3 regions of the Pseudomonas sp. MPR-R2A5 genome follow, and region 2 is predicted to be linked to each of the others. Evidence: predicted binding sites of a transcription regulator. Region 2 holds the regulator's gene; each other region holds the start of a gene.
What was found. The regulator FliA, encoded in region 2, starts transcription of late flagellar genes. The targets are predictions, from matches to a motif close to CTAAAGTTTNNNNNNNNNNNGCCGNTAA.
Positions count from the first base shown of each region.

Region 1: the regulator FliA is predicted to act here: its motif matches at 4,378-4,405, upstream of AC1Q6I_RS03890 (flagellin N-terminal helical domain-containing protein).
Region 3: the regulator FliA is predicted to act here: its motif matches at 7,706-7,733, upstream of motA (flagellar motor stator protein MotA).

Region 1 covers NZ_JBXAFK010000003.1:248,963-259,078, forward strand. The annotation lists gene flgK (flagellar hook-associated protein FlgK) at 1-1,387, shown strand, start outside; gene AC1Q6I_RS03880 (flagellar hook-associated protein 3) at 1,402-3,003, shown strand; gene AC1Q6I_RS03885 (ketoacyl-ACP synthase III) at 3,281-4,210, shown strand; gene AC1Q6I_RS03890 (flagellin N-terminal helical domain-containing protein) at 4,485-5,900, shown strand; gene AC1Q6I_RS03895 (flagellar protein FlaG) at 5,975-6,325, shown strand; gene fliD (flagellar filament capping protein FliD) at 6,407-7,816, shown strand; gene fliS (flagellar export chaperone FliS) at 7,956-8,360, shown strand; gene fliT (flagellar protein FliT) at 8,386-8,682, shown strand; gene AC1Q6I_RS03915 (sigma-54 dependent transcriptional regulator) at 8,851-10,116, shown strand, end outside.
Region 2 covers NZ_JBXAFK010000043.1:58,359-68,474, reverse strand. The annotation lists gene flhF (flagellar biosynthesis GTPase FlhF) at 1-378, shown strand, start outside; gene fleN (flagellar synthesis regulator FleN) at 484-1,317, shown strand; gene fliA (RNA polymerase sigma factor FliA) at 1,314-2,054, shown strand; gene AC1Q6I_RS25985 (chemotaxis response regulator CheY) at 2,222-2,596, shown strand; gene AC1Q6I_RS25980 (protein phosphatase CheZ) at 2,615-3,403, shown strand; gene AC1Q6I_RS25975 (chemotaxis protein CheA) at 3,415-5,658, shown strand; gene AC1Q6I_RS25970 (protein-glutamate methylesterase/protein-glutamine glutaminase) at 5,707-6,840, shown strand; gene AC1Q6I_RS25965 (flagellar motor protein) at 6,840-7,580, shown strand; gene motD (flagellar motor protein MotD) at 7,723-8,610, shown strand; gene AC1Q6I_RS25955 (ParA family protein) at 8,662-9,450, shown strand; gene AC1Q6I_RS25950 (CheW domain-containing protein) at 9,450-10,116, shown strand, end outside.
Region 3 covers NZ_JBXAFK010000007.1:71,856-81,971, forward strand. The annotation lists gene AC1Q6I_RS07745 (N-acetylmuramoyl-L-alanine amidase) at 1-549, opposite strand, end outside; gene tsaE (tRNA (adenosine(37)-N6)-threonylcarbamoyltransferase complex ATPase subunit type 1 TsaE) at 565-1,035, opposite strand; gene AC1Q6I_RS07755 (NAD(P)H-hydrate dehydratase) at 1,023-1,883, opposite strand; gene queG (tRNA epoxyqueuosine(34) reductase QueG) at 1,947-3,029, shown strand; gene AC1Q6I_RS07765 (trimeric intracellular cation channel family protein) at 3,008-3,622, opposite strand; gene orn (oligoribonuclease) at 3,806-4,348, opposite strand; gene rsgA (small ribosomal subunit biogenesis GTPase RsgA) at 4,457-5,488, shown strand; gene motB (flagellar motor protein MotB) at 5,766-6,782, opposite strand; gene motA (flagellar motor stator protein MotA) at 6,786-7,637, opposite strand; gene AC1Q6I_RS07790 (HDOD domain-containing protein) at 7,805-9,340, shown strand; gene AC1Q6I_RS07795 (rhodanese-like domain-containing protein) at 9,398-10,116, shown strand, end outside.

The sequences.
Region 1 (10,116 bases), on a different contig from region 2:
GATATTCAGCGTCAGTACCGGCACCGGGCAGTCCCTGGTGTTGGGCGACCAGTCCAGCACCATTTCGGCAGTGCCGAGCCAAAACGACCCGAGCCAGTACACCATCCAGCTCAATGCGGGTGGCGGAACCTCGATCGACCTGGGCAATGTGCTCAGTGGCGGTAGCATCGGTGGCCTGTTGCGTTATCGCAGTGACGCCTTGATGCCGGCCATCAATGATTTGGGGCGTATCGCCATCGCCACCGCCGATACCGTCAACAGCCAGCTCGGCCAAGGCCTGGATTTGAACGGCGACTTCGGCGTGTCCCTGTTCAAGGACGTCAACAGCGCTGTCGCCATCTCGCAGCGCAGCCAAGGCGCGGCGGGCAACAGCGCCGGTTCCGGTAACCTGAATGTCAGCATCAGCGACACCAGCAAGCTGTCGACCTACGACTATAAAGTCACCTTCAGCAGTGGCAATAACTACACGGTGACGCGTTCCGACGGCAAGGCCATGGGCGCGTTTGACACCACCACCACGCCGCCGCCGGTGATTGATGGTTTTACCCTGGCCCTGGACGGCAAAGGCCCAGTGGCCGCGGGTGACACTTTCAAGGTCAGCCCGACCGCCAACGGTGCCACCGGTATCGGTACCCAACTGACCGACGCCAATAAAATTGCATTCGCCGGGCCTTTGCTGGGCGAGGGCAGCAAGACCAACCAGGGCACTGGCACCTTTACCCCGCCGAGCCTGACGGTGCCGATCGACATCGATGGCGGCGCGGCGACCGCTCAGCTGCGTACCGGGATTGAACACTCGATGCCGGTCAAGATGGTATTCGGCAAGCCGGCCACCGACGGCACTCAGCCGTACACGCTCAACGATGCCCAGGGTAACCCGATTGGTACCGGCACCATCGTTCCAGGCCAAGGCAACAAGATTACGGTCGCCGTACCGATGCGGGATGCCAGCGGGACCTTGCTCACCCCGGCACAGAGCTTCAGTTTCGATACTACGGTCGGCGGCTCGCCTGCCGACGGTGACAGCACCTCGTTCTCGTTCAACGCCGCGGGCCGCTCGGATAACCGCAATGCCCTGGCATTGCTGGACCTGCAAACCAAGGCCTCGGTCGGCCTGGCCGATGGCAGTGGCGGTGGTGTGAGCCTGGTGACGGCCAACAGCCGCCTGGTCTCGACCGTGGGTGCCAAGGCCGCTTCGGCCATTACCGACACCACGGCAACCGGCGCATTGCTCAAGGCCAACCAGGACGCGCGCAACTCGGTGTCTCAGGTCAACCTGGATGAAGAAGCGGGCGACATGATCAAGTTCCAGCAGTACTACACGGCGTCGTCGCAGATCATCAAGGCTGCGCAAGAAACCTTCAGTACATTGATCAATAGTCTTTAAGGGAGTCTGGGACGATGCGTATTTCTACTGCTCAATATTTCGAAACCAGTTCCGCCAAGTATTCGGACAACTATTCCAGCGTGGTGAAGGCTCAGGACCAGGCCAGTTCCGGTGTGCGTGTGCAAACCGCCGGGGATGATCCGGTCGCCGCCGCGCGCTTGCTGTTGCTGCAACAGCAGAAAGACATGCTGGGCCAGTTCAACGGCAATATCACCAGCCTGAAAAACTCCCTGACCAACGAAGAAAGCGTGCTCGGCGCGATCAACGATGCCTTGCAGCGCGCCACTCAGTTGGCCCTGCGTGCCGGTGGTTCGTTGAGCGACGCCGACCGTCGCTCGGTTGCCAGTGAAGTGGGGGCGATCGAGGATCAGGTCCTGGGCTTGCTCAACAGCAAGGACTCTTCCGGCAACTACCTGTTTTCCGGTTCCAAGACCCAGACCCCGCCCTACAGCCGTAACAATGATGGCACCTACAGCTATCAGGGCGACGAAACGCCGCTGAGCCTGCAAGTGTCGAATACGTTGACGGTCAACGCTGGCGATACCGGCAAGACGGTTCTGGAGGGCGCTGCCAACTCCAGTCGCACCCAGGCCACGTGGCTTGCACCTGTGCCCCAGACGGTGCCGCCGACGGTCAATGACAACAAGGTTGCGCTGTCGGCCGGGCTGGTGACGTCGAGCTCCGACTACGCCAGTAAGTTCGCCGACGGCGAGCCGTACAAGCTGACCTTTACCAGCAGTACTCAATACAAGGTGTCCGATAAGAACGGCACTGACGTGACTTCGGAGATTGCCGGCAACGGTACCTTCGACGCCACCAAGGAAGGCAGCACCAGCGTGGCGCTGCGTGGGGTGAAGTTCGACATCACCATGAACCTCGGCGACGTTGCTCCGGGCGCCAACTCCGATGCGCTGGTCAAGGATCGTTCGTTCAGCCTGGAAGCCAAGCCGGATACCTTCAGTATCTCGCGCACGCCGAGCAACGCGTCCACGGCACAATTGAACAATGCCACCGTGTCCAGCCAGGCGGGCTATGCCAGCACGTTCCCGACCAACAGCGGGGCGCTGATCAAGTTCACCAGCGCCACCGCCTATGAGATGTATACCCAGCCCTACACCGCCAATAGCAGGCCCATTGCCACCGGTGATACCGGCGGCGGGACAACCTTGACCGCGGCCGGGGTGACCTTTGACATCAGCGGCGGGACGCCGCAAGCGGGCGATCAGTTTTCCGTGGGGGCCAATACCCAGAAAACCCAGAATGCGCTGGACACCCTTGGCCAATTGCGCAAGGCGCTGGAGCTGCCCGCCGACGGCAATCCGGCGGCGACCGTCAAGCTCAAGGACGTGTTGGATGCTTCCATCGCCAACCTGGCCAATTCAATGTCGCAGATCACCAACGTGCGGGGTTCCATCGGTGCGCGGGGCAACGCCCTGGACATCCAGTCTGACGAAAACACCAGTATCGGCCTGGCCAACACCAGCACCATGAGTGACCTGGCCAACATCGATATGGGCGAGGCGGCGATCAATCTGACGCTGCAGCAAACCATGTTGCAGGCCTCGCAATTGGCGTTCGTCAAAATCTCCCAGTTGAGCCTGTTCAACAAGATGTAAGCGGCGTCTAGCCAAGCGGCCCGCTCTGGAAACAGGGCGGGCCGTTTTCGTTTCTGGGGTTTAATTGTTTGAAGGTTTTGCACAAAGCACACACAATTGAGTGACCTGTGAGTCATAAAGCGCATCTTCACTGTATCGTGTGAAAAGGATAAGTCGTCACAGGGTCCTTGCGGGGCGGCTTTCAGCGAGATTTTTATGGGGTTATCCCCTTTATTGTCCAGCACTCCAGGCGTCGTCCGAGGGGTGTTCTCCAGCTATTTAGTATTGGGAAGCCACAATGATTGGCATAAAAAGCATCGCCAGTTACGTGCCGGCAGACGGGATCGATAACTACGCCCAGGGTGCCAAATTCGCCAAGGATGAAGAGTTCATCATTGGCAAGATCGGGTCGGCGTTTCTGCCGCGCAAGGAAGCTGCGCAGGAAACCTCCGACCTGTGTGTCGAGGCGGTCAACGCTTTGTTTGCCAACAACCCGGATTTGAAGCGCGAGTCCATCGACGCACTGATCGTCGTCACCCAGAACGGCGACGAAGAGGGTTTGCCCCACACCGCCGCCATCGTCCAGGACAAGCTGGGCCTGCCGACCCACGTGGCGGCCTTCGATATTTCCCTGGGCTGCTCGGGCTACGTCTACGGTATCTACGCAATGAAAGGCTTCATGGAAGCCACCGGCCTGAAAAACGGCCTGCTGGTCACGGCCGATCCGTACTCCAAGATTGTCGACCCGGAAGATCGCAACACCACCATGCTGTTCGGCGATGCCGCCACTGCCACGTGGATGGGCGAAGACGCGTCGTGGTTGCTGGGCAAGGCGAAGTTCGGCACCGACGGTTCCGGCGCGCCGCACCTGAAGGTCAGTGATGGCGTGTTCTTCATGAACGGCCGCCAGGTGTTCAACTTCGCATTGCTCAAGGTGCCGGCACACCTGCATGAGCTGCTCGATGAGTCGCAGCTCAAGGCCGACGACATCGATGCGTTCTGCATTCACCAGGGCAGTGCGGCGATTGTCGATGCCGTGGCGCGGCGTTTCGAGGATGCCCCGGTGGACAAGTTCATCAAGGATATGGTCGAGACCGGTAACACCGTGTCGTCGAGTATTCCATTGCTGCTGGAGAAGCACGTGATGGACGCTACCTGGAAGCGCGTGGCCATCAGCGGTTTTGGCGTGGGCCTGTCGTGGGGCTCGGCGATTCTGCATCGTCCGTGACGCGTCGGTAGACTGAGTTCGCCGCAAAAGCAAACGCCGATGATCGAAAGATCATCGGCGTTTTTTATTTGGCGCCAAAAAAACCAGAAAATCCGGTGGGAAAAGTCAGCCTAAAGCCTTGAATTACAAGGGATGGCACGAGGCCAGTAAAAAAAATAAAAAAAAGGCTCAAGCAACCGCCTACCACGACGATAACTATTACGTAGGTTCTCAGGCCACACCCGGCGGTTGCCAGGGCCGGAAGCCGCAGTATCCATCCAACGAGGATTTCGTCATGGCTTTAACAGTAAACACCAACATTGCTTCGATCACTACCCAGGGCAACCTGAACAAAGCTGGCGGCGCCCTGGCCACTTCCATGCAGCGCCTGTCTTCCGGCCTGCGTATCAACAGCGCTAAAGACGACGCTGCCGGCTTGGGTATTGCTACTCGCATGACTAGCCAAATCAATGGCCTGGGTCAAGCAGTGAAGAACGCTAACGATGGTATCTCCATCGCGCAAACCGCTGAAGGCGCAATGCAGGCTTCGACCGACATTCTGCAAAAAATGCGTACCCTGGCTCTGTCTTCGGCTACTGGCTCCCTGAGCACCGACGACCGTAAGTCGAACAACGACGAATACCAGGCTCTGACTTCGGAACTGACCCGTATCTCGCAAACCACTACTTTCGGTGGCCAGAAACTGCTGGACGGCTCTTACGGTACCAAAGCTATCCAGGTTGGCGCCAACGCTAACGAAACCATCAACGTAAGCCTGGACAACGTTGCTGCCAACAACATCGGTTCGCAGCAGATCAACAGCCTGGGCATCACCCCTGGTGCTGGTGTTGCTGGTGGCGCAATCGCTGTGACTGGTAACGGTCAGACTACCAACGTAACCGTAGCTGCCGCTGCTTCCGCTAAAACCATCGCTGCCCAACTGAATGGCGCCGTCGGTGGCCTGAGCGCTACTGCCAGCACTGAAGCTCAGTTCGTTGTCGGCGCGGGTGCTGCTGCTGCTCCGGCTTCGTTCACCATGACCGTTGGCGGCCAAGCCACCACGTTCATCGGCGTAACCGATACCGGCAGCTTGGCTGAGCAACTGAAGTCCAACTCCGCCAAACTGGGTATCAGCGTTAACTACGATGAATCCAAAGGCACTCTGTCGGTTAAATCCGACACCGGTGAAAACCTGGCCTTCAGCGCTTCGACCGCTGCCGGTACCATCACTGTTGCGACCAAAGACGGTTCCGGTGCCTACGGTACTGCCACTGCCCTGGCTGACGGCATCATCGCTACCGGTGCTGTGAACATGAACTCCTCCAAGGGTTACTCCCTGGAAGGTGCTGGTGTGACCGGTCTCTTCGGCGCCGCTACTTCGGCTGCTTCGGCCAAGGTTACGGTTTCGCAGACTGACGTGACTGACGCCACCAAGGCCCAGAACGCAGTGTCCGTAATCGACCAGGCTATCGCTACCATCTCCAGCTCCCGTTCGGGCCTGGGTGCGGTTCAGAACCGTCTGACCAGCACTGTGGATAACCTGACCAACATTCAGAAAAACACCACGTCTGCCCGTAGTACTGTTCAGGACGTCGACTTCGCTTCCGAAGCCGCTGAACTGACCAAGCAGCAAACCCTGCAGTCGGCTTCCACTGCGATCCTGTCGCAGGCTAACCAACTGCCATCCGCTGTACTGAAGCTGCTTCAGTAATCACAGCGCTGGGTAAATGACGGGAGGGCGCGTTTACGTGCCCTTTCGTCTTTTCCAATCAGAGGAGATTGGGCATGGACATGAATGTAAAACTGAACTTGTCTTATCCGCTACAGGCCCCTCAAGGCACTGTGGCACCTGTGGTTGCTGACAAAGATAAGACTAAGGTTGAGCCGGCCGCGCCAGCCACCGGTAAGTCTCAAAAGGACGATCTGGAAAAAGCGGTCACCGATATTAAAGAATTCGTACAAGCGGCCCAGCGCAATCTGGATTTTTCCATTGACGCTTCCACCCATAGGGTTGTGGTCAAGGTCATTGCCACCGACACCGGTGAAGTGATCCGCCAGATCCCCTCGGAAACGGCCTTGAAGCTGGCACAAAGTCTGTCCAGCGCCAGTCACGTGTTGTTTGACGACAAGGCTTGAGCTGGCATGAAACTTGTTGCTGTTACGGCTTGAAGTGTTGTTCGTCAAGATAACGGCAGCCACCGTAAAAGGAGAAAGATGATGGCGGGTACAACGATTACTGGCGTGGGGTCGGGCTTCGATACCCAGGCAATTGTAAAGTCCCTGGTAGATGCCGAGCGAGCGCCGAAACAGTCGCAGATCAATACCCAATCGCAAAAGGCAACTACCCAGCTGTCGTCGATCGGCAAGATCCAGGCTGCCCTGGACGCCTTCCGTGGTGCGCTGACCAGCATGGGCACCGACAACAGCTTCAGTGGCTTGACCGGTACCTCTTCGGATGAAAAAGTCGCCACCATGACGGCCAACCAAGGTGCAGCGAACGGCAGCTTCTCGCTGATCGTCAACCAGCTGGCCATGCCTTCGAAGCTATCGACCAAAACGTTTGCCGGTGGCCAGTCGACAGTCGTCAACGCCGGCACCACGGCGACAACGCTGACAATCACGCAGTCGGGCAAGAACTTTGATTTGAGTGTGCCGGCAGGCGCGACACTGCAACAGGTGCGTGATTCGATCAACTCCACGTTCGGCACCGCCGGCCTGAGTGCCAACATCCTCACCGACTCCACCGGTTCGCGTCTGATCCTGACCTCCACCAATAGCGGGGTCGGTTCGGACCTGACGATGTCGGGCAACTCTGGGATTGATACTGGCTACACGGTAGTCAGCGCGCCTCAGAACGCCAAGTACACCATCGATGGCATTGCGGCGGAGTCCAAGTCCAACAGCATCACGGATGCGGTGAGTGGGGTAAGCATCAAGTTGCTGTCGCTGTCGCCTACGGTCACGGCCAACGATCCGAATACAACCAACCCGCTTCGTACCGCCATGACCATCTCGGTCACTACCAGCGCCACCGCGCTGAAGTCCGGGGTCAAGGGCTTTGTCGACAGCTATAACGCCCTGCTCAAGGCCATGAACGCCGAGACCAAGGTCACCAAGGACGCCGCGGGTAACTCCATCGCCGCGACCCTGACCGGCGACTCGACCATGCGCACCTTGCAGTCGGCGATCCGCAACGAGTTCAACGCGCTTTCGGGGAACGGCACCTTGAAGTCCCTGGCGCAGTTCGGTGTCACAACCGATCAGGATACCGGCGCGCTGAGCATCGATAGCAAGCAGTGGGATAAGGCGGTGCTGACCAATGCCGCTGACATCAACAGTATCTTCAGCGGCAAGACTGGCTTGCTGGCGCGCCTGACGGCCGCTACCGACGCGTATGCCAAGCCGAGCACCGGGATTCTGGCCACGCGTACCACCTCGTTGGCCGACAGCCTGAAAGACCTGACCAAGCAGCAGACCGATCTGGATGACCGTCTCACCACCATGCAGGACGCCTTGACCCGCAAGTACACCGCCATGGATACGCTGGTAGCGCAGTTGCGTCAGCAGAGCACCAGTATTCTCGGTACGCTCAATGCAATCAGTGGCTCAAAAAGCAGCAGCAGTTGATTGACTGCGCCTGAAAAAGCCCGGGTCCGTTGACCTGGGCTTTGTTCTTTGTAGAGCCGCTGGGTTAAAGTTTTTTGCGACCCGGTCGACATAATGGTTACTGCAATCCTTCCAGCTGTTGCCTGTCACGAGGTAGAAAATGAATCCCATGAGAGCCCTTCGCCAATACCAGAAGGTCAATTCCCATGCCCAGATCTCCGAAGCCAGCCCGCATCGCCTGGTGCAGATGCTGATGGAAGGCGGCCTGGACCGCATGGCGCAAGCCAAGGGGGCGCTGGCGCGTGGCGATATCGCTCAGAAGGGCCTGATGCTGGGTAAGGCCACCGACATCCTGATCGGCCTGCGTGATGGCCTCGATGCGGAAAAAAGCGACAACAAGGAATACGTCCAGCAACTGGAAGGTCTGTATGTGTACATGACCAACCGCTTGATGCAGGCCAACCTGCACAACGATGCCGAGATGATCGACGAAGTCGCTCGTCTGCTGATTACCGTAAAAGAAGGCTGGGATGCCATTGCCGCACCGCAGGGTGCCGCACAATAAGGCCATCGGCCTTGAGGAACTCGTCATGAGCCAAGCACTGCAACGCATTGATGAAACCCGCGACGCCTTGATCGACGCGCTGGCCGAACGTAACTGGGACGCCATCGGCGAACTGGATATGGGCTGTCGCAGTGTGATCGAGGAGGTGCTGAGCGAAGCGCCGGTGGACGAGGATGCGTTGCGAGAGAAACTGGAGAGCCTGCTCGCGGTTTATCAGAAGTTGCTGGAAGTGACGACCGGCGAACGCCAGGCGATTTTCGAAGAGATGTCGCAGATCAACCAAGCGAAAAAGGCGTCAAAGGTTTACCATCTGTTCGGTTGAACGGGCGCAGTTAATCCGAACGGCGCGTCATATATTTGACTGTGCCAGCATTTTTGACTTAACTAGTGCTGTTTTCAGATTTCAGACGTCTAGTAAGTAAGAAGTCTTACAAGCGTCTAGATTGCCCTCACTCTGGGGCAGAGCGTTTACTAGGGAAGTTGCTATTGCATGTGGCGTGAAACCAAAATTCTGCTGATTGATGACGATAGCGTCCGTCGCCGCGACCTGGCGGTGATTTTGAATTTTCTTGGCGAAGAAAATCTGCCCTGCGGTAGCCACGATTGGCAGCAGGTGGTCAGCTCATTGTCATCGAGCCGTGAAGTCATTTGTGTGCTGATCGGGACGGTAAACGCTCCTGGTGCAGTTCTGGGCTTGTTAAAGACACTGTCAACCTGGGATGAGTTCCTTCCGGTGTTGCTAATGGGCGATATTTCTTCTGTCGACCTGCCGGAAGACCAGCGCCGCCGTGTACTTTCCACCCTGGAAATGCCGCCCAGCTATAGCAAATTGCTCGATTCCCTGCACCGCGCCCAGGTCTATCGCGAGATGTACGACCAGGCCCGCGAACGCGGTCGACACCGTGAGCCCAACCTGTTCCGCAGCCTCGTCGGCACCAGCCGTGCGATCCAGCACGTGCGCCAGATGATGCAGCAAGTGGCCGATACCGACGCCAGCGTGCTGATCCTCGGCGAGTCCGGCACCGGCAAGGAAGTGGTCGCGCGCAACCTGCACTATCACTCCAAGCGCCGCGACGGGCCCTTTGTGCCGGTCAACTGCGGGGCAATTCCTGCAGAGCTGCTCGAAAGCGAACTGTTCGGCCATGAGAAGGGCGCCTTTACCGGAGCCATCACCAGCCGTGCCGGGCGTTTCGAACTGGCCAACGGCGGCACCCTGTTCCTTGACGAAATCGGCGACATGCCACTGCCGATGCAGGTCAAGCTGCTGCGCGTGCTGCAAGAACGCACCTTCGAGCGCGTTGGCAGCAACAAGACCCAGAGCGTGGACGTGCGCATCATCGCGGCCACCCACAAGAACCTCGAAAGCATGATCGAGGTCGGCAGCTTCCGCGAAGACTTGTACTACCGCCTCAACGTCTTCCCGATCGAGATGGCCCCGTTGCGTGAGCGCGTGGAAGACATCCCGTTGCTGATGAACGAGCTGATCTCGCGCATGGAGCACGAAAAGCGCGGCTCGATTCGCTTCAACTCCGCCGCGATCATGTCGCTGTGCCGCCACGGCTGGCCGGGCAACGTCCGCGAACTGGCCAACCTGGTGGAGCGCATGGCGATCATGCACCCCTACGGTGTGATCGGCGTGGTCGAGCTGCCGAAAAAATTCCGTTACGTCGACGATGAAGACGAGCAGTTGGTGGACAGCCTGCGCAGTGACCTGGAAGAACGGGTCGCCATCAACGGGCATACCCCGGACTTCGGT
Region 2 (10,116 bases):
TTGCGCCTGCAACTGGAAAGCCTGGCCGGGCGTGGCATCAAGTCTAAAAATTACCTGGTGCTTGCAACCACCAGCCAAAAACAAGTTCTTACCGCTGCGTACCATAGCTACAAGCGCTGCGGGCTGGCCGGCTGCATCCTGACTAAGCTTGATGAAACGGCGAGTCTGGGCGAGGTGTTGAGCCTGGCCATCAGTCATGAACTACCGGTCGCCTACCTGACCGACGGGCCGCGGATCCCGGATGACCTGCATCTGCCGCGCCGTCATCAGTTGGTCAGCCGTGCCGTCAGCGTGCAAATGCAAGAAGAGCCTAGCGAGGAAGCGATGGCCGACATGTTCGCTGACCTCTACCACAACCCGGCAAAACGGGTGGGTTGAGTCAGTATGAACACCGTGAAATGTATCTACATCGATGGTCTGCAAGCGATTCACGCGGCCAAGCCATGTAGCCTGCGTCTAAGCAAGACAAGGTAAAGAAATAAAATGGGCAGCATGCATCCCGTACAGGTGATCGCGGTGACCGGCGGCAAAGGTGGCGTCGGGAAAACTAACGTGTCAGTGAATTTGTCCCTGGCGCTGGCAGAGCTTGGCCGTCGCGTCATGCTGCTGGATGCTGACCTGGGGCTGGCGAATGTCGACGTTCTGCTGGGACTGACGCCCAAACATACCCTCGCCGATGTGATCGAGGGCCGCTGTGAGCTGCGTGATGTGCTGCTCCAGGGCCCCGGTGGGATCCGTATCGTACCGGCCGCCTCGGGCACCCAGAGCATGGTGCACCTGAGCCCGGCGCAGCATGCCGGTCTGATCCAGGCGTTCAGCGATATCGGCGACAACCTCGACGTGCTGGTGATCGACACCGCCGCCGGGATCGGCGAGTCGGTGGTCAGCTTCGTGCGCGCCGCGCAGGAAGTGTTGCTGGTGGTCTGCGATGAACCCACCTCGATCACCGACGCCTATGCCCTGATCAAACTGCTTAACCGCGACTACGGCATGAACCGCTTCCGCGTGCTGGCCAACATGGCCCAAAGCCCGCAGGAAGGCCGCAACCTGTTCGCCAAGTTGACCAAGGTCACGGATCGCTTTCTCGATGTCGCCCTACAATACGTCGGCGCAGTTCCCTATGACGAGTGTGTGCGCAAGGCTGTGCAAAAGCAGCGTGCAGTCTACGAAGCGTTCCCTCGTTCGAAATGCGCCTTGGCGTTCAAGGCTATTGCTCAGAAGGTCGATACTTGGCCGTTGCCCGCCAACCCTCGGGGGCATCTGGAGTTTTTCGTCGAGCGATTGGTGCATCAGACGAGCGCAGGACCCGTGCTATGACAGCGACCGGCTACAACGCCTACAAGAAGTCCGCCCGTGACAGTCAGGGTGAGTTGATCGAGCGTTACGCGCCTTTGGTCAAACGCATCGCCTATCACTTGCTGGCACGCCTCCCCGCCAGTGTCCAGGTCGAAGACCTGATCCAGGCCGGCATGATCGGCCTTCTCGAAGTGTCGACCAAATACGACGCGAGCAAGGGCGCGAGTTTCGAGACGTATGCGGGTATCCGTATCCGTGGCGCGATGCTCGATGAGGTGCGCAAAGGCGATTGGGCGCCGCGTTCGGTACACCGCAATACGCGCATGGTCAGTGACGCAATTCGGTCAATTGAAGCAAAAACCGGTCGCGACGCTAAAGATCATGAAGTTGCGGCCGAACTCCAATTGAGTCTCGACGATTATTACGGGATTTTGAACGATACCTTGGGCAGCCGCCTGTTCAGTTTCGACGACCTGTTGCAGGACGGCGAACACGAAGGGTTGCACGAGGACGGCGCGAGTACGCATATGGAGCCGTCGCGTGACCTGGAGGATGAACGCTTCCAGGGCGCATTGGCCGACGCAATTGCCAATTTGCCGGAGCGTGAGCGACTGGTGTTGGCGCTGTACTACGACGAAGAGCTGAACCTCAAGGAAATCGGTGAGGTCCTGGGGGTCAGCGAATCGCGTGTCAGCCAGCTGCACAGCCAGTGCGCGGCCCGCTTGCGGGGGCGATTGGGAGAGTGGCGCGCGCGCTGACAGGCAGTGTGGGGACACTGCAGACGCAACCGCGAGGGCCTTGGCCGCCGCGGGGGCTAACCGTGGTGCCCTGGGCAGTCCTTTTTGTGTAACGCCTGTTGATTGAAATGGCGCGTCCAGGTGCTGGGCGCGTTTAAGACTGCTTGGAGGTCGAATTGGACAAGAACATGAAAATCCTCATCGTTGATGACTTCTCAACGATGCGGCGGATCATAAAAAACCTGTTGCGTGACCTTGGGTTCACAAACACGGTCGAGGCGGATGACGGCCTTACGGCGATTCCGATCCTCAACAGCGGGAGCATCGACTTTCTGGTAACCGATTGGAACATGCCGGGCATGACGGGTATCGACTTGTTGCGCCACGTGCGTGCCGACGAAAAACTGCGCAGTCTTCCCGTGCTGATGGTGACCGCCGAAGCCAAGCGTGAACAGATCATCGAAGCCGCCCAAGCCGGGGTTAACGGCTATGTGGTCAAACCATTCACTGCGCAGGCCTTGAAAGAGAAGATCGAAAAAATCTTCGAACGCATCCACGGCTAATGCTGCCACGGGGGAGCTATGGAGCAAAAAGAATCATCGCAGGCCGACTTTGAGTCGACCCTGAAAAAACATGCTCACCAGCTGGTCGACAGCCTTGAAAAAGGCCAGTTCGGCGATGCGGTGCAGTTAATCCATCAGCTCAACCAGACCCGTGACCGCGGCCTGTACCAGGAGGTGGGCAAGCTCACACGCGAGCTTCACAGTGCGATCGTCAATTTCCAGATTGACCCGCACATGCCTCAAGCCGAAGAGATTTCGCAGATCACCGACGCCACCGAACGCCTGTCCTATGTGGTCAGGCTGACTGAGGCAGCGGCCAACCGCACCATGGACCTGGTGGAAAACGCCACGCCCCTGGTCAACGGCATGGCCACGGAAGCCCAGGCGCTGAGCGTTGACTGGGGTCGTTTCATGCGCCGTGAAGTCGGCGCAGAAGAGTTTCGTGAGCTGGCCCGTCGGGTCGAAGGGTTCCTGTCACGCAGCGAGCAGGAAAACCGTACGGTTTCCAGCAACCTCAATGACATTCTGCTCGCCCAGGATTACCAGGACCTGACCGGTCAGGTGATCAAGCGTGTGACCCAGTTGGTCACCGAAGTGGAAAGCAACCTGCTCAAATTGGTACTCATGGCCGGCCAGGTCGACCGTTTCGCCGGCATCGAACATGACCGCGAAGCGATCCTCTCTGAAAAAGATCCACAAAAACATCTCGCCAAGGGTGAAGGTCCGCAGATTCATGCCGATAAACGTGAAGACGTTGTGTCAGGTCAGGATGACGTAGATGACCTGTTATCCAGTTTAGGCTTCTAAGGAGCACACCCATGAGCTTCGGCGCCGATGAAGAAATCCTTCAGGATTTCCTTGTAGAGGCCGGCGAAATTTTAGAGCAACTGTCCGAACAACTGGTCGAGCTGGAAAGCCGCCCGGATGATGCGAACCTGCTCAATGCAATTTTTCGCGGTTTTCATACTGTAAAAGGGGGCGCCGGCTTCCTCCAGCTCCATGAGCTGGTGGAGTGCTGCCACATCGCCGAAAACGTGTTCGACATCCTGCGCAAGGGTGAGCGTCACGTTGACTCGGAGTTAATGGATGTAATCCTCGAAGCGTTGGATGCGGTCAACGGCATGTTCAGCGAAGTGCGCGAACGTGCCCCGATCACCGCAGCCACCCCGGAACTGCTGGCCGCCCTGGCGCGCCTGGCAGAACCTGCCGACACCTCGGCCGCGCCGGTGGTGGAAGCGGCGCCAGAGCCGGTGGTCGAAGCCGAAGCGGATGTCACCGACAGCGAGTTCGAGCAGTTGCTCGACTCTCTCAATGCGGTCAAGGCCGAGGCTGAAGCACCGTCGGCCGTACCCGCACCCGCGGCCGCTGCGCCTGCCGAGCCGACCAGCGAAGACATTACCGACGCAGAGTTCGAATCCCTGCTCGACCAGTTGCATGGCAAAGGCCAGTTCGCGGCTGATGCCGTGGCCACTGCGGCTGCCCCGGAAACGCCGGCGGCAACGGCCAGTACCGATATCACCGACGACGAATTCGAAGCGTTGCTCGACCAGTTGCATGGCAAGGGCACCTTTGCCGCCGATGCCTTGCCGGAAGTCGCGGCCACTGGCGCGGCGCCGACGCCAGCTGCACCGGGCGCCGCTGCGGCCCCTGCTGACGACGGCTTGATCTCCGATCACGAATTCGAAGCCCTGCTCGACGAATTGCACGGAAAGGGCAAGTTCACCGAAGTGGCCCCGGCTGCTGCGGCGACTGCTACCCCCGTGGCCGCGAAACCGGCACCGGCCAAGGCCGCCGCGCCTGCTGCCGCCAAACCGGCGCCAGCCCCAGCGCCAGCCGCCGCGGCCGCCGCGCGTGCGCCTGCCGCTGCCGTAGCCGACAAGCCTGCCAGTGAAGCCGAAACCACCGTACGGGTCGATACCGCACGACTGGACGACATCATGAACATGGTCGGCGAACTGGTGCTGGTGCGTAACCGTCTGGTGCGCCTGGGCCTGAACAGCGGCGACGAAGCCATGCAAAAGGCTGTGTCGAACCTCGACGTGGTCACGGCTGACTTGCAGACCGCCGTGATGAAGACGCGGATGCAGCCGATCAAGAAAGTCTTCGGCCGCTTCCCACGCCTGGTTCGCGACCTGGCTCGCCAGCTCAAGAAAGAAATCAACCTGGAACTGGTGGGTGAAGAAACCGACCTCGACAAGAACCTCGTCGAGGCCCTGGCCGACCCCTTGGTCCACTTGGTGCGCAACGCCGTCGACCACGGCGTGGAAACCCCGGAAGAACGCGAAGCCTCGGGCAAGTCCCGCAACGGCAAGGTGATCCTGGCGGCGGAGCAGGAGGGCGACCATATCCTGTTGTCGATTACCGATGACGGCAAGGGCATGGACCCGGCGATCCTGCGCAATATCGCGGTCAAGCGTGGCGTGATGGACAAGGACGCCGCCGACCGCCTGACCGACACCGAGTGCTACAACCTGATCTTCGCTCCAGGCTTCTCGACCAAGACCGAGATTTCCGACGTGTCGGGCCGTGGCGTGGGCATGGACGTGGTGAAGACCAAGATCAGCCAGCTCAACGGCTCGATCAATATCTACTCGACCAAGGGCCAGGGCTCGAAAATCGTCATCAAGGTGCCGTTGACCCTGGCGATCATGCCGACCCTGATGGTGATGCTGGGCAACCAGGCCTTCGCCTTCCCACTGGTCAACGTCAACGAGATCTTCCACCTCGACCTGTCACGCACCAACGTGGTGGACGGCCAGGAAGTGGTGATCGTGCGCGACAAGGCGCTGCCATTGTTCTACCTCAAGCGCTGGCTGGTGGCATCGGCTGCCCATGAAGAGCAGCGCGAAGGCCACGTGGTGATCCTTTCGGTGGGCACCCAGCGTATCGGCTTTGTGGTCGATCAACTGGTGGGCCAGGAAGAAGTGGTCATCAAGCCTTTGGGCAAAATGCTGCAGGGAACCCCGGGCATGTCGGGCGCGACCATCACCGGTGACGGTCGGATCGCGCTGATTCTCGATGTTCCGAGCATGCTCAAGCGTTACGCCGCACGGCGTATTTGATTCTGGTGGGGCAGGGCGGTATTGCCCGTCCCGCCTAACGGAGTGTTTATGGTAGTCAAGGTCCTGGTGGTGGACGATTCGGGTTTCTTCCGCCGCCGCGTCTCGGAAATTCTTTCCGCCGATCCAACCATCCAGGTGGTCGGTACGGCCACCAACGGCAAAGAGGCGATTGATCAGGCGATAGCGTTGAAGCCGGACGTGATCACCATGGACTACGAAATGCCGATGATGGATGGCATCACGGCAGTCCGGCACATCATGCAGCGCTGCCCGACCCCGGTATTGATGTTCTCCTCGCTGACGCACGAAGGCGCCCGGGTCACCCTGGATGCGCTGGATGCTGGCGCGGTGGATTTCCTGCCGAAGAACTTCGAAGACATCTCGCGCAACCCCGAGAAGGTCAAGCAGATGCTGTGCGAGAAGGTGCACAGCATTTCCCGCAGCAACCGTCGCAGCCTGTTCAGTGCGCCTGCACCGGCGCCCGCAGCACCGGTCGCGCCCCCGGCTGCACCCACCAGCACCGCGTTCGGTCGTCCGGCCCCGGCGCCTGTTGCCCGGCCAGCCGTGGCCCCGGCCCGTGCGTCGGCGCCCAGCGCCTATTCGCAAGCGCCCAAGCGCAAGGCTTACAAGTTGGTGGCTATTGGCACGTCCACCGGTGGCCCGGTGGCGCTGCAACGGGTATTGACCCAGTTGCCGGCCAACTTCCCGGCGCCGATCGTGTTGATCCAGCACATGCCTGCGGCCTTCACCAAAGCGTTCGCTGAGCGCCTGGACAAGCTCTGCCGTATCAGCGTCAAGGAAGCCGAGGATGGCGACATCCTGCGCCCTGGCCTGGCGCTGCTGGCGCCGGGTGGCAAGCAGATGATGGTCGATGGCCGTGGCGCGATCAAAATCCTGCCAGGCGATGAACGCCTCAACTACAAGCCGTGCGTGGATATCACCTTTGGTTCGGCGGCCAAGTCCTACGGCGACAAAGTTCTGGCGGTGGTCCTCACCGGCATGGGCGCCGACGGCCGTGAAGGCGCGCGGTTGCTCAAGCAGGGTGGCAGTGCGATCTGGGCCCAGGATGAAGCCAGCTGCGTGATCTATGGCATGCCCATGGCCATCGTCAAGGCGGACCTGGCCGACGCCGTCTACAGCCTCGACGACATCGGCAAGTATCTGGTGGAGGCTTGCCTCTGATGGATGTCTTGAGCCTGATCGGTATCACCATGGCGTTTGTCGCGATCATCGGCGGCAACTACCTCGAAGGCGGTCACCTCGGCGCATTGGCCAACGGCCCGGCGGCCTTGATCGTGATTGGCGGTACCGTGGGCGCCGCGTTGCTGCAGTCGCCCTTGAGCTCATTCAAGCGCGCCATGCAGATCCTGATATGGATTATTTTTCCGCCACGCGTCGACCTTCCGGGTGGCATCGATCGGGTGGTCAACTGGAGCCTCACCGCTCGCAAGGAAGGCCTGCTGGGCCTGGAAGGCGTGGCCGATGCCGAGCCTGACAGCTACGCGCGCAAGGGCCTGCAATTGCTGGTGGACGGCGCCGAGCCGGAAGCAATCCGCAGCATCCTGGAAGTGGACTTCTACACCCAGGAAAGCCGCGATATCAACGCGGCCAAAGTCTTTGAAAGCATGGGCGGCTACGCGCCGACCATCGGCATCATCGGTGCGGTAATGGGCCTGATCCACGTGATGGGCAACCTCGCCGACCCTTCGCAACTGGGCAGCGGCATTGCCGTGGCGTTCGTCGCCACCATCTACGGCGTGGCGAGTGCCAACCTGGTGCTGTTGCCGGTGGCCAGCAAGCTCAAGTCGATCGCCATGCGCCAGTCCCGTTACCGCGAGATGCTGCTCGAAGGCATCCTCTCGATTGCCGAGGGCGAGAACCCGCGCTCCATCGAATTGAAGCTCCAGGGCTTCATGGATTGATGTACATGAAAGGTGTAGGAGCGAGCGTGCTCGCGAAAAGGGTCAACGATAACGCGGGCATCCTGGATGAACGCGTGGCTCTCGGATTTTTCGCGAGCAAGCTTGCTCCTACAGGTGATTCGTTGTGCGGAGGTAATCGTCTGTGAGCCGTCGCCGTCGCGAGCCTGAAGAACATGTCAACCACGAACGCTGGCTGGTGTCCTACGCGGACTTCATCACCTTGCTGTTCGCGTTTTTCGTGGTGATGTATTCCATCTCGTCGATCAACGAAGGCAAGTACAAAGTGATTTCACAGGCGTTGATCGGCGTATTCAACGACGCCGATCGCTCGCTCAAGCCCATCCCCATCGGTGAGGAGCGGCCCAAGACGGTGACCCCGGCCAAGCCGCTGGTCAACGACAGCGATGAAACCGCGGCTGGCGTGGGTGGCACCAGCGACCCGCTGAAAAGCATCGCCGACGACATCAGCGCCGCATTTGGCGACCTGATCAGTTCCAACCAGATGACCGTGCGCGGCAATGAGTTGTGGGTGGAGATCGAACTCAATTCCAGCCTGCTGTTCGCCAGCGCCGATGCGATGCCGAGCGACCAGGCGTTTACGATCATCGACAAGGTGGCGGCGATCCTCAAGCCGTTTGAAAACCCGATCCATGTCGAAGGCTTTACCGACAATATCCCGATCAGCACCGCGCAATACCCGACCAACTGGGAGCTGTCCTCGGCCCGTGCCGCCAGCATCGTACGCATGCTGGCCATGCAGGGTGTGAACCCCGGGCGGCTGGCGTCGGTGGGCTATGGCGAGTTCCAGCCGGTGGCCAACAACGCCACGGTGGAAGGCCGCGCGCGTAACCGCCGCGTGGTGCTGGTGGTGTCACGTAACCTGGATGTACGCCGCAGCCTGACCGGTACCGGCACCGCCAATGCAACACCGGACGCGGCCTTGAAGCGGGCTGGCACACAAACTGCACCAGCCCTTGCAAAACCGCCGGTGCGTCAAAGCTCCGTCAATTCTCCGTCACCGGCTCAATAACTTTATGCAATGTCTCGGTCGCGTCTACGCCCACCGGGAGGAACCAACCGAATGAGAGTCTGGGCAGTTGCCAATCAAAAAGGTGGAGTCGGCAAGACCACCACCTCCATCGCTTTAGCCGGCTTGCTGGCTGAGGCGGGCAAGCGTGTGGTCGTGGTCGACCTCGACCCCCATGGCTCGATGACCAGCTATTTCGGTTACGACCCGGATGCCCTGGAACACAGCAACTACGACTTGTTCCTGCACAAGGGCAGTGTGCCGAGCGATTTGCCTGGCCAATTGCTGTTGCCTACCAGTAACGAAAGCATTTCCCTGCTGCCGTCCAGCACCGCCCTGGCCACCCTGGAGCGCCAGTCGCCGGGGCAGAGCGGCTTGGGCCTGGTGATCGCCAAGACCCTGGCGCAACTGTGGCAGGACTTCGACTACGCAATCATCGACAGCCCGCCGTTGCTGGGGGTGCTGATGGTCAACGCCTTGGCGGCCAGCCAGCAACTGGTGATCCCGGTACAGACCGAGCACCTGGCGGTCAAAGGCCTGGAGCGCATGGTCAGCACCCTGGCGATGATCAACCGTTCGCGCAAACAGGCGCTGCCGTACAGCATCGTGCCGACCTTGTTCGACCGCCGTACCCAAGCCTCCCTTGGCACTTTACGCGTGCTGCGCGACGCCTACCCGGAGACCATCTGGAATGGCTATATCCCGGTGGACACGCGCCTGCGTGACGCCAGCCGCGCGGGCCTGGCACCGTCGCAATTCGACCCCAAGAGCCGTGGCGTGCTGGCTTACCGCGCATTGCTCAAGCACCTGCTGTCCCAACAGCTTGTGCCGCAGGTGGCGTGATGAACCGTCCCGTCGAACTCAAGACCCGGCCGCAACTGGCACTGGAATCCTACCTGGATGCCTTGCTGCAGGAAGCCACCGCCGAAGAACTGCCGGAACCGATCCTGGTGCTGGAACCGGCCGTGCAGGAACCGCCGCAAAGCACGCTGGATGAGTTTCAACTGGCCGTGCTGGAAGAGCAGGCGCGGGATGCGCGGGCGGTGCCCGTCGCCGCGCCGGTGATGCCGAGCGCCCCTGTGGTGGTGGCGCCCGTGGTGGTCGAACCGGTGGTCGAAGTCCACTTGCCACCGAGTATCACACCGCCACCGGTCAGTGGTGATGATCGCCCGTCGTGGGCTGCCGAGCCGTTCGAATGCCTGTTGTTCGACGTGGCCGGCTTGACCCTGGCGGTCCCGCTGGTGTGCCTGGGCTCGATTTATTCCCTGGAAGGCCAGGAGCTGACGCCACTGTTCGGGCAACCGGAGTGGTTCCTCGGCATCCTGCCCAGCCAGGCCGGCAACCTCAAGGTGCTGGACACCGCGCGCTGGGTGATGCCCGATCGCTACCGCGATGATTTCCGCCAGGGCTTGCAATACGTGATTTCGGTGCAAGGCTATGAGTGGGGGCTGGCGGTGCATCAAGTCAGCCGCTCGTTGCGCCTGGACCCGAATGAAATCAAATGGCGCA
Region 3 (10,116 bases), on a different contig from region 2:
ATGGCCGGCATCGATCACGACAATAATGTCGCGCTTGCCCGCCGGGGCAGGAGGTGGCGGTGGCAATTTAACCTGTGGTTGCGACGGATTGACCGGCACCGCCGGCACGGTCGCCACGCTCGGCGTCGGCGCAGGCGGCGGTGCAGCATCGGCGGCATTGTCGAACAGGTCGACCACCAGCCGGTTGCCGTACTGGGCGTTGGGTGCCAGGGAGAAGCTTTTCGGGGTCACGACCTTTTTCAGGTCGATCACTACACGCAGGTCGGTCGGCGTACGCTGGGCCGAGCGCATGGCGGTAATCGGCGTATTGGCGGTGGAGACTTTCAACGGCGCGGCCAGGGTCGCACCGTTGATATCGATCACCAGGCGATCAGGCGCCGTCAGGGTAAAGACGCTGTGCTGGACAGGGCCAGACAGGTCGAACACCAGTCGCGTGTTATCCGGCGCTCGCCACAGGCGAACACTCTTCACCTGTGAAGCAGCCAGAGCATTGACAGTCATTGCCGCAAGCAACACCCCTACGACAGCAACCAACGCGCGAAAGCGCATACCTAACCCCACCAATTATTTGAATTCCAATGCCAGAGCGGCGCACCACGACTCACCGCGCGCGCTCTGGGGCAACAACTTCAGCAGACGTCCATGCTCATGCGGCGTAATGGTAATGGTCAGGTCCGGCTTTGGCAAAAAGCCTGTGCCTTTATCTGGCCACTCGATCAGGCACAACGCATCTTCGTCGAAGTAGTCACGGATGCCCATGTACTCCAGCTCTTCAGGGTCCACCAGGCGATAGAGATCGAAGTGGAAGGCTCTTATCGCCCCGATCTCATAAGGTTCGACCAGGGTAAAGGTCGGACTTTTCACCGCCCCCTGGTGGCCCAACCCGCGAATAATCCCCCGGGACAGCGTGGTCTTGCCCGCCCCCAGGTCACCTTCGAGAAAGATCAGCCCCGCGCCTTTCGTGACCCGTGCTAGGCAATGGCCGAACTGCACCATGGCCTCTTCATCGGCCAGGAAACGGTTTACTTCAGGCACGGCGACTGCTCCTCCAACAATTGACGAATGGCAGGTATCAGGTCACTGGCAGCCAACCCGCGACCCAAGGTGCCCTGGCGATCTCCCGCCGTCGCGTGCAACCACACGGCCAGGCAACTGGCGTCAAAGGCTGGCATCCCCTGGGCAAGCAGTGCGCCCACCAGGCCGGCCAACACATCGCCGAGCCCGGCCGTCGCCATGGCCGGGTGGCCCTGGTCACACCGGGAAACGCGCCCATCCGGGCTGGCGATCAAACTGCCAGCCCCCTTGAGGATAGCCACTGCATTGAATTTCTGACTCAACGCGCGCGCCACCTTAAGACGATCCGCCTGAACCTCGGCTGTCGATATCCCCAACAAACGCGCCGCTTCGCCGGGATGCGGGGTGATCACGCAGTCAGCCGGAAGCGCTACGCGGCCGGTCGCCAGCTGATTCAAGGCATCGGCATCCCAGACTTGTGGCTGTTTGGCGTTGGCGGCGACCGATAACAGGCTTTTGCCCCAGGCGGCACCGCCCAGGCCCGGACCAATGACGATGACCGAGATTTTTTCCAGCAAGCCCATCAGTTGGTTGGCCGAACTCACCCCAACGGTCATGACTTCCGGCAAGCGCGCCAAGGCAGCCGGCACATGCTCGACGCGAGTCGCCAGGGAAACCATGCCGGCACCGCTGCGCAAGGCGCTTTCGCTGCTCAGCAACGCGGCGCCGCCAAAGCCGTGGTCGCCACCGATGACCAGCAGGTGGCCGAACTGGCCCTTATGGGCGTCCGGAGAACGTGCAGCCAGTTGCGGCAAATGGCCGGGCAACAGGGGCTGAACGTCGGTTATTGCGTGTTTTGTCTGCGGCATGCGTCTTCAAGCTCCGATGTCTGGCAGAATTATACCCATCTAACCCGTGGTTTCCCGTGTCTCATGCCTGCTATTACCTACGACCTGCCCGCCCTCGCCCAATCGATCAAAGACTGGGGCCGCGAGCTGGGCTTCCAACAAGTCGGCATCAGCGGCCTCGACCTGGCCGAGCATGAACAACACCTGCAACGCTGGCTCGACGCGGGTTACCACGGCGAGATGGAGTACATGGGCGCCCATGGCAGCAAGCGATCCCACCCGGACGAACTGGTGCCCGGCACCTTGCGCGTGGTCTCGCTACGCATGGATTACCTGCCCGGCGATACCCAGATGGCACAACTGCTGGCCAAACCGGAAAAAGCCTACATCTCGCGCTACGCCCTCGGCCGCGACTACCACAAGCTGATCCGCAAACGCGTCCAACAATTGGCTGACCGTATTCAGGCACAGATCGGCCCATTTGGCTTTCGCGCCTTTGTCGACAGCGCACCGGTGCTGGAAAAAGCCATCGCCGAACAGGCTGGCCTGGGCTGGATCGGCAAAAATACCCTGGTACTCAATCGCAAGGCCGGCAGTTATTTCTTCCTGAGCGAACTGTTTGTCGACCTGCCATTGCCGGTTGATCCGCCGCACAGCACCGAACACTGCGGCCGCTGCACCGCGTGCCTGGACATCTGCCCCACCAACGCCTTCGTCGGCCCTTACGTGCTGGATGCCCGGCGCTGCATTTCCTACCTGACCATCGAACTCAAGAGCGCCATCCCAGAAGACTTGCGCCCACTGATCGGCAACCGGGTATTCGGCTGCGATGATTGTCAGATCGTTTGCCCGTGGAATCGTTTCGCGCGCCCCACCACGGAAGGCGATTTCAAGCCACGGCACAATCTGGACAACGCAGAGCTGGCCGAACTGTTTATGTGGGACGAGGACACATTCCTGAGCAGCACCGAAGGTTCACCGTTGCGCCGCGCCGGCTATGAGCGCTGGCTGCGCAACCTGGCGGTGGGCCTGGGTAATGCGCCGTCGAGCATTCCGGTGCTGGAAGCCTTGAAGGCGCGCCGCGATTACCCCTCGGAGCTGGTGCGTGAACATGTGGAGTGGGCACTCAAGCAGCACGCCGAGCGTCAATGCACGTCATCGTTATAGACGAACTTGGGCATTTCCCAGTGAAAACGGATGGCCAGCAACCGCAGCAGAAAGCCGCTGAACAACGTCAGCAGAATCGCTTGTTCACTGGGCAGCTCCAGGTAGAGGCACAGCAGGTAGAACCAAGCGGCGAGGAACGACACACTGGCGTACAGCTCGCGACGAAAGATGAGCGGGATATCGTTGCAGAAGATATCCCGCAGAATGCCGCCAAAAACCCCGGTGATCACGCCGCTGACTGAAGCCACCAACATGCCATGGCCCATTTCCAGGGCGGTCATGCAGCCGATCAGGGTGAAGGCCACCAGCCCCACCGCATCCAGCGCCAGGAACAGCGACCGCAGGTGGCGCATCAGCGGCGCGATAAAGATCGTCACCAACGCGGCAACCGAGGTCAGCACCAGGTACTCCGGGTGCTTGACCCACGTCAGCGGGTAGTGACCGAGCAATACATCGCGCACCGAACCGCCACCCAGCGCCGTCACACAGGCGATCAGCACCACACCAAACCAATCCATGCCGCGCCGACCGGCAGACAAGGCGCCGGTCATGGCTTCGGCAGTAATGGCAATGAGGTAGAGCATCAGCAACATGAGGGCGATCCTTGCAAAGAGGCCGGCAGTCTAATCATTTGCTGATGGCACCAAAAGGGGGCACTTGGCGATAAATCGAGTTGCCTGCCATCGGGGGCAAGCCCCCTCCCGCTCTTGACCGAGTCGCCATGACGAACGCGGAACGAATGTGGAAGCAGGCGTGCCCGCGAAAGCGCCGGCTCTTCAAGCCTTGATGAAATGCTTGCGGTAATGCTGCAGCTCGGCGATCGACTCGCGAATATCATCCAGCGCCAGGTGGGTGCTGCCTTTATGGAAGCTGTCTTTGACTTCCGGCGCCCAGCGTGCCGCCAGCTCCTTGAGGGTCGACACATCCAGGTTGCGGTAGTGGAAGTAGCTTTCCAGCGCCTTCATATGGGTATAAAGGAAGCGACGGTCCTGGCAGATGCTATTGCCGCAGATCGGCGACTTGCCCTTCGGCACCCACTGCTCCAGGAAAGCGATGGTTTCGGCCTCAGCCTCCGCCATGCTGATGCGGCTGTCACGCACGCGCTGGGTCAGGCCCGAGTTGCCGTGGGTACGAGTATTCCACTCGTCCATGGTGGCGAGTACGGCATCGCTGTGGTGGATGGCGATCACCGGACCTTCGGCCAAGGTGTTGAGGTTGCTGTCGGTGACAATGGTCGCCATCTCGATGATGACGTCGGTGTCGGGGTTCAGACCGGTCATTTCCAGATCGATCCAAATCAGGTTTTGTGGGTTTTGCATGGCTTGATTCTCTTGGCACCTTGGCGTAGCTGCGCAGTTTAGCAGGCAGGGGCGTGCTAGACTCGCGACCGTTTTACCCAACCTTCGCATTATCGACACGGAACACCAATGGCCAAACGCCAGCTCAATCGTCGCCAAAACTGGCGCATCGAAAAGATTCAAGGTGAACGCGCCGCTCGCGCCGCCAAACGTGAATCCTCCGCCGTGGAAGCGCTCGAGGGCGGCGACCTGGGCCCCGAACAAACCGGCCTGGTGATCGCACACTTTGGTGTGCAGGTCGAAGTCGAGGCGCTGGAGGGCGAATTCGCAGGTTCGGTTTCCCGTTGCCACCTGCGCGCCAACCTGCCGGCACTGGTCACTGGCGACAAAGTGGTCTGGCGTGCCGGCAACCAGGGTATCGGCGTGATCGTCGCCCAGTTGCCACGTACCACCGAATTGCGTCGCCCCGACAGCCGTGGCCAGCTCAAGCCGGTAGCGGCCAACGTCGACATGATCGTGATAGTGTTCGCGCCGCTGCCCGAGCCTCATGCCAACCTGATCGACCGCTACCTGGTGGCGGCCGAACATGCCGGCATTCGTCCGTTGCTGCTGCTGAACAAATTCGACCTGATCGACGAGCAGAACGCTCCGGCGCTCAATGCGTTGCTGGCGGTCTACCGCACCCTGGGTTACCCGGTGCTGGAAGTCTCGGCGCATCACGGCAACGGCATGGAACAGCTGCAACAGCAGCTGAATGGGCGTATCAGCGTGTTTGTCGGCCAGTCCGGCGTGGGCAAGTCGTCGCTGGTCAACAGCCTGCTACCGGAAGTCGACACCCGTGTCGGCCCGCTGTCGGAACTGTCCGGCCAGGGCACCCACACCACCACCACCGCGCGATTGTTCCACTTCCCCGGCGGCGGTGAGCTGATCGACTCCCCAGGTATTCGAGAATTCGGCCTCGGCCACGTCAGCCGCAGCGATGTAGAAGCCGGCTTTATCGAATTCAACGACCTGATCGGCACTTGCCGCTTCCGCGATTGCAAACACGACCGCGAGCCCGGTTGCGCCTTGCTCAAGGCGCTGGAGGATGGCCGCGTGCAGCAGCAGCGGATGAACAGCTATCGGTCGATTATTGCGAGCTTGCCCGAAAGCAGTTACTAGACCACCCCACGCAATATCTGGCGAGCAAGCCTGTCGTGGCGAGCGGGCTTGCCCCGCGTTGGGTTGCGAAGCGGCCCCAATCAATCGGAATGCGGAGTATCAGGCACTCCTCTGCGGCGGGTTCTGGGGCTGCTTCGCAGCCCAACGCGGGGCAAGCCCGCTCGCCACAGTTACAGTGTTCCGCCTTAACTGACAGGCATCAGGGCACGCCCGCATCCCACAACAAGCCCGCACCCTCCCCCACAACAGGCTTGTTCACCACAAATATCCGGTGTGGCTACGAGCCCGTCGCAGGCACCGTAGGATCCTTCACCCCGCCGTCATCAAACAGGTTCAGCTTCTGCCGCAGCTCATGCGCCGGCAATGGCTCCTGCCCAGGCGCAATCGCATTCGGATCGGCGGGGGTTTCACCTGGCGCGCCTGCGCCGGATGTCGGCGGCGGCGGTGGCTGATCGCCTTCAATCGCTCGCTGGGCCTTTTTAGTCAGCACAACGATATCGATGCGACGGTTGATCGGGTTGAACGGGTCTTTCGGATCAAACAATTGGGAAGAGGCAAAGCCGACCACTCGTGCCACTTGCGCGTCCGGGTAGCTGCCGGCCACCAGTGCACGGCGAGCAGCGTTGGCACGGTTGGCCGAAAGCTCCCAGTTGCCGAAGTCGCCCTGCCCCGCATACGGCTTGGCATCGGTGTGGCCGCTGATACTGATCTTGTTCGGCACGGCCTTGATGGTGTCGGCCATGGCCAGCAGGATATCTTCGAAATACGGCTTCAAGCGCGCGCTGCCGGAGTCGAACATCGGCCGGTTCGCGGCGTCAGTGATCTGGATACGCAAGCCTTCCGGGGTAATCTCGAAGGAAATCTGATCCTTGAACTTCAGCAGTTGAGGGTTTTCCTCGACCTTGGTCTGCAATTCCTGCAGCAGCAATTCAAGGCGTTCCTGCTCGACCTGCTCAGCCATGCTCTCGACGGTATCGCGCTCGATCGGAATTTTTTCCTGGGGCGCCTCGGTCTTGACCTCCGGGTTGATGGTGCGCTCAGGCGCCAACTGCGGCGAACCGCCAAGGTCGATTACAAAGGGGGTGCCACTTTCCGAGAAGCCAATAGGGTCCTTGAAGTAACCGGCGATGGCGATCTTCTGCTCGGGCGTGGCCGTGGACATCAGCCACAGCACCAGAAAGAACGCCATCATCGCCGTCGCGAAGTCGGCGAAGGCGATTTTCCAGGCGCCACCATGGTGCCCCGCGGCGAAGCGCTTGACGCGCTTGATGATTATCGGCTGGTTGTTTTCCATGGCTTAGCGACCGCGAACCGCTTGTTCCAACTCGGCAAAACTCGGGCGATGTTTCGGGTACAGCACCTTGCGACCGAATTCCACCGCCAGCGAAGGCGGCATGCCCGATGCCGAAGCGACCAGGCTGGCCTTGATCGCTTCATACAGATTGATTTCTTCCTTGGCATCGTGGGCCAGGGAGGTGGCGAGCGGGCCGAAGAAACCATAGGCCGCAAGAATACCGAAGAAGGTACCCACGAGGGCCGCACCTACGTGCATACCGATAGCTTTCTGGTCGCCCTCGCCGAGGGACGCCATGGTCACCACGATACCCAGTACCGCCGCGACGATACCGAAACCAGGCATACCGTCGGCAACACCGGTCACCGCGTGGGAAGGATGCTCCAGCTCTTCCTTGAGGCTGAACAGCTCCATGTCGAACAGGCCTTCCAGCTCATGGGGCGCCATGTTGCCCGAGGACATGATGCGCAGGTAGTCACAGATATACGCGGTCATGCGCTCATCTTTGAGCACGGCCGGGTACTTGGCGAAAATCGGGCTGGCCGCGGCATCTTCGATGTCGCCTTCGATGGCCATCATGCCTTCACGGCGGCTCTTGTTGAGGATCTCGTAGATCAGCCCCAGCACTTCCAGGTAGAAGGTGTGGGAAAAGCGCGAGCTGAACATGCCCAGCGACTTCTTGATCACATGCATGGTCATGTAGCCGGGGTTGGCCTGCAAGAATGCGCCGAACGCCGCACCACCAATAATCAGCACTTCAAAGGGCTGGATCAACGCAGCGATCTTACCGTGGGACAGGACGTACCCACCGAGCACGCTTGCGATGACGACGATGATGCCGATTATTTTAGCCATAGGGGATGTGTACTTGCGCCGTGAGGTTCATGGACATATTTGGAGGAACTGCAAAACTCTTGTTCTACTTATCGGCAAAACTGCGCCAGACTATAGGCCGTTAAGGCGAAAAGCCAGTTCGGCCCGCTCTGGGCGTGTTGACCGCAAGTGATGATCGCGCCCCAATCATGGCTAATGAAACGACCGTACCCACTGTAAAACCCACCACCCTCGCTGCTTGGATCAAGCGTCTGGACGAAGTGCGGCTGCCCGTTCCCCAGGCGAACCACGAGCGCGTGTGCAAAGCCATCCGCGACAGCCGCAGTTCGTTGCGAGATATTGCCGAACTGATGCAAGACAGCCCCGCGCTGGTGCTCAGCGTGATGCGCGAAGCCAACAGCCACACCCATGGCAGCCTGGCGGAACCGGCGGAAAACCTCGAAGTGGCGCTCAACCGCCTCGGCCTCAAACGCGCCGAAGAGTTGCTCGCGCGCCTGCCTTCAGTGCCTGCCAATGAGATTCCCGTCGCCTTGCGCCAACTGCTGCTGGTGAGCCAACACGCTTCCCAGCAGGCCAACGGCCTGTTCGCCAGCCGCCTGGCGCGGCTGTGGCAAGACATTCACTGGGGCAGCTTGCTGTTTCTATCGCCGCTGTGGCCGATGGCGGTTGCCTACCCCAAGCTCTTGGAAGAGTGGGAACTGCGAGTTATCCACAAAAGCCAGTCGGCACGTCAGGTCGAACAGGAGTTATTTGGCGTCCGCCTGCTGGACCTGTGCCTCGGCCTGACTGAAACCTGGCACCTGCCCATCTGGGTGTCCCAGGGTTATAACCTGCTGCTGAAGGAACAACGCCTGCTGGTCAAGGCATTGCACATCGCCCGGGAAGATGACCCGCTGCGCCATCAGCAATTGCTCGATGCCGACCCCAGCCTGCGCCGCTGGTTGAACCAACCCGCCAATACCGTGCTGCTGGCCAACGGTCTGGCGATGTCGGCGCAAGAGTCATGGACCTGCCCGCACACCAAACGCTGGCAGTACCTCACGGCCCTGTACCTGCAACAGCCATTGAGCGAAGTACAGCAACAGTCCCACCAGCAAGCCGTCACCAGCGCCCGTACGACGTTGATGCCCGACCTTTGGCACCCGGCGCTGTCGCTGATCTGGCCATGGAATGTGCAGAAGATCCATCGCGGCCTGCTGCCCGCGCCGCCACCTACCGCAGAGTCCCTGGCCATCTGGCGCAAGCGTTGCACGGAGTTGCTGGTGGAGCCGAGCCGCTTTGCCAATGCCATGCACTTGACCACGTGCGCCAAGGAAGCGCTGGTCGCCAGTGGCATGCAACGAGTGTTGCTGTTTATGGCGGATCGCGCCCTGAGCACCTTGCGCGTGCATCAGGCCGATGGCCTGCCGAAGGACGCCGCGAACCTGAGCCTGGATGTGGTCCACAGCACGCTGCTGCAACGCATGCTGGAAAAATCCGCCCAGGTGCGCCTGACGCCCGACAACCACGCACAGTTCTCGGCCCTGTTGCCGCCGATCCTGCGTCGCCTGTTCACCGGGGAACACCTGTTGCTGCGTTCGCTGAGCTGCAATGGCCGCGTGGTGATGTTGATGGTGGCCGACCAGGGCGGCGGGCCATTTTCGGAAACCACCGTGCAGGCCTTCGGCAAAACCGCCCAGTGCATCGAGAAAGCCCTGCACAGCTTTACCAACCGCAGCGCCTGATGCTTGCGCTACAATCGCGGTCCTTTATCGCCAACATTTGTGCCCAGGAGACCTCACATGCCTGACTTCTCTGGCTTGCCGCTGGTGATCGAATCCAGCGACCTGCTCGGTCGCCTTGATGCCGAACACCTGATTCTGGTGGATCTCACCAGTGCCGCCCGCTACGCCGAAGGGCATATCCCCGGCGCGCATTTCGTTGACCCCAAGCGCACCCAACTGGGCCAGCCGCCGGCACCCGGCCTGCTGCCCAACAAAGCCGACCTGGAAAAACTGTTCGGCGAACTGGGCCACACCCCGGACGCAACCTACGTGGTCTACGACGACGAAGGCGGTGGCTGGGCTGGCCGTTTTATCTGGATGCTCGACGTGATCGGCCATCAGAAATACCACTACCTCGATGGCGGCCTGCTGGCCTGGCTGGCTGAGCAGCACCCAGTGTCCACCGACGTACCCGCCCCCGTCGGTGGCCCCGTCAGCCTCACGCTGCACGAGGGCCCCACCGCAACCCGCGAATACCTGCAAAGCCGCCTCGGCGCGGCGGACCTGGGTATCTGGGACGCACGCGGCCCGCTGGAGTATTCCGGCGAGAAAGTCCTCGCCGCCAAGGGGGGCCACATCCCCGGCGCTGTGAACTTCGAATGGACCGCCGGCATGGACAAGGCACGCAACCTGCGCATCCGCCGCGACATGCCGCAGATCCTCGAAAGCCTCGGGCTGACCCCCGATAAAGAAATCATCACCCACTGCCAGACTCACCACCGCTCTGGCTTCACCTA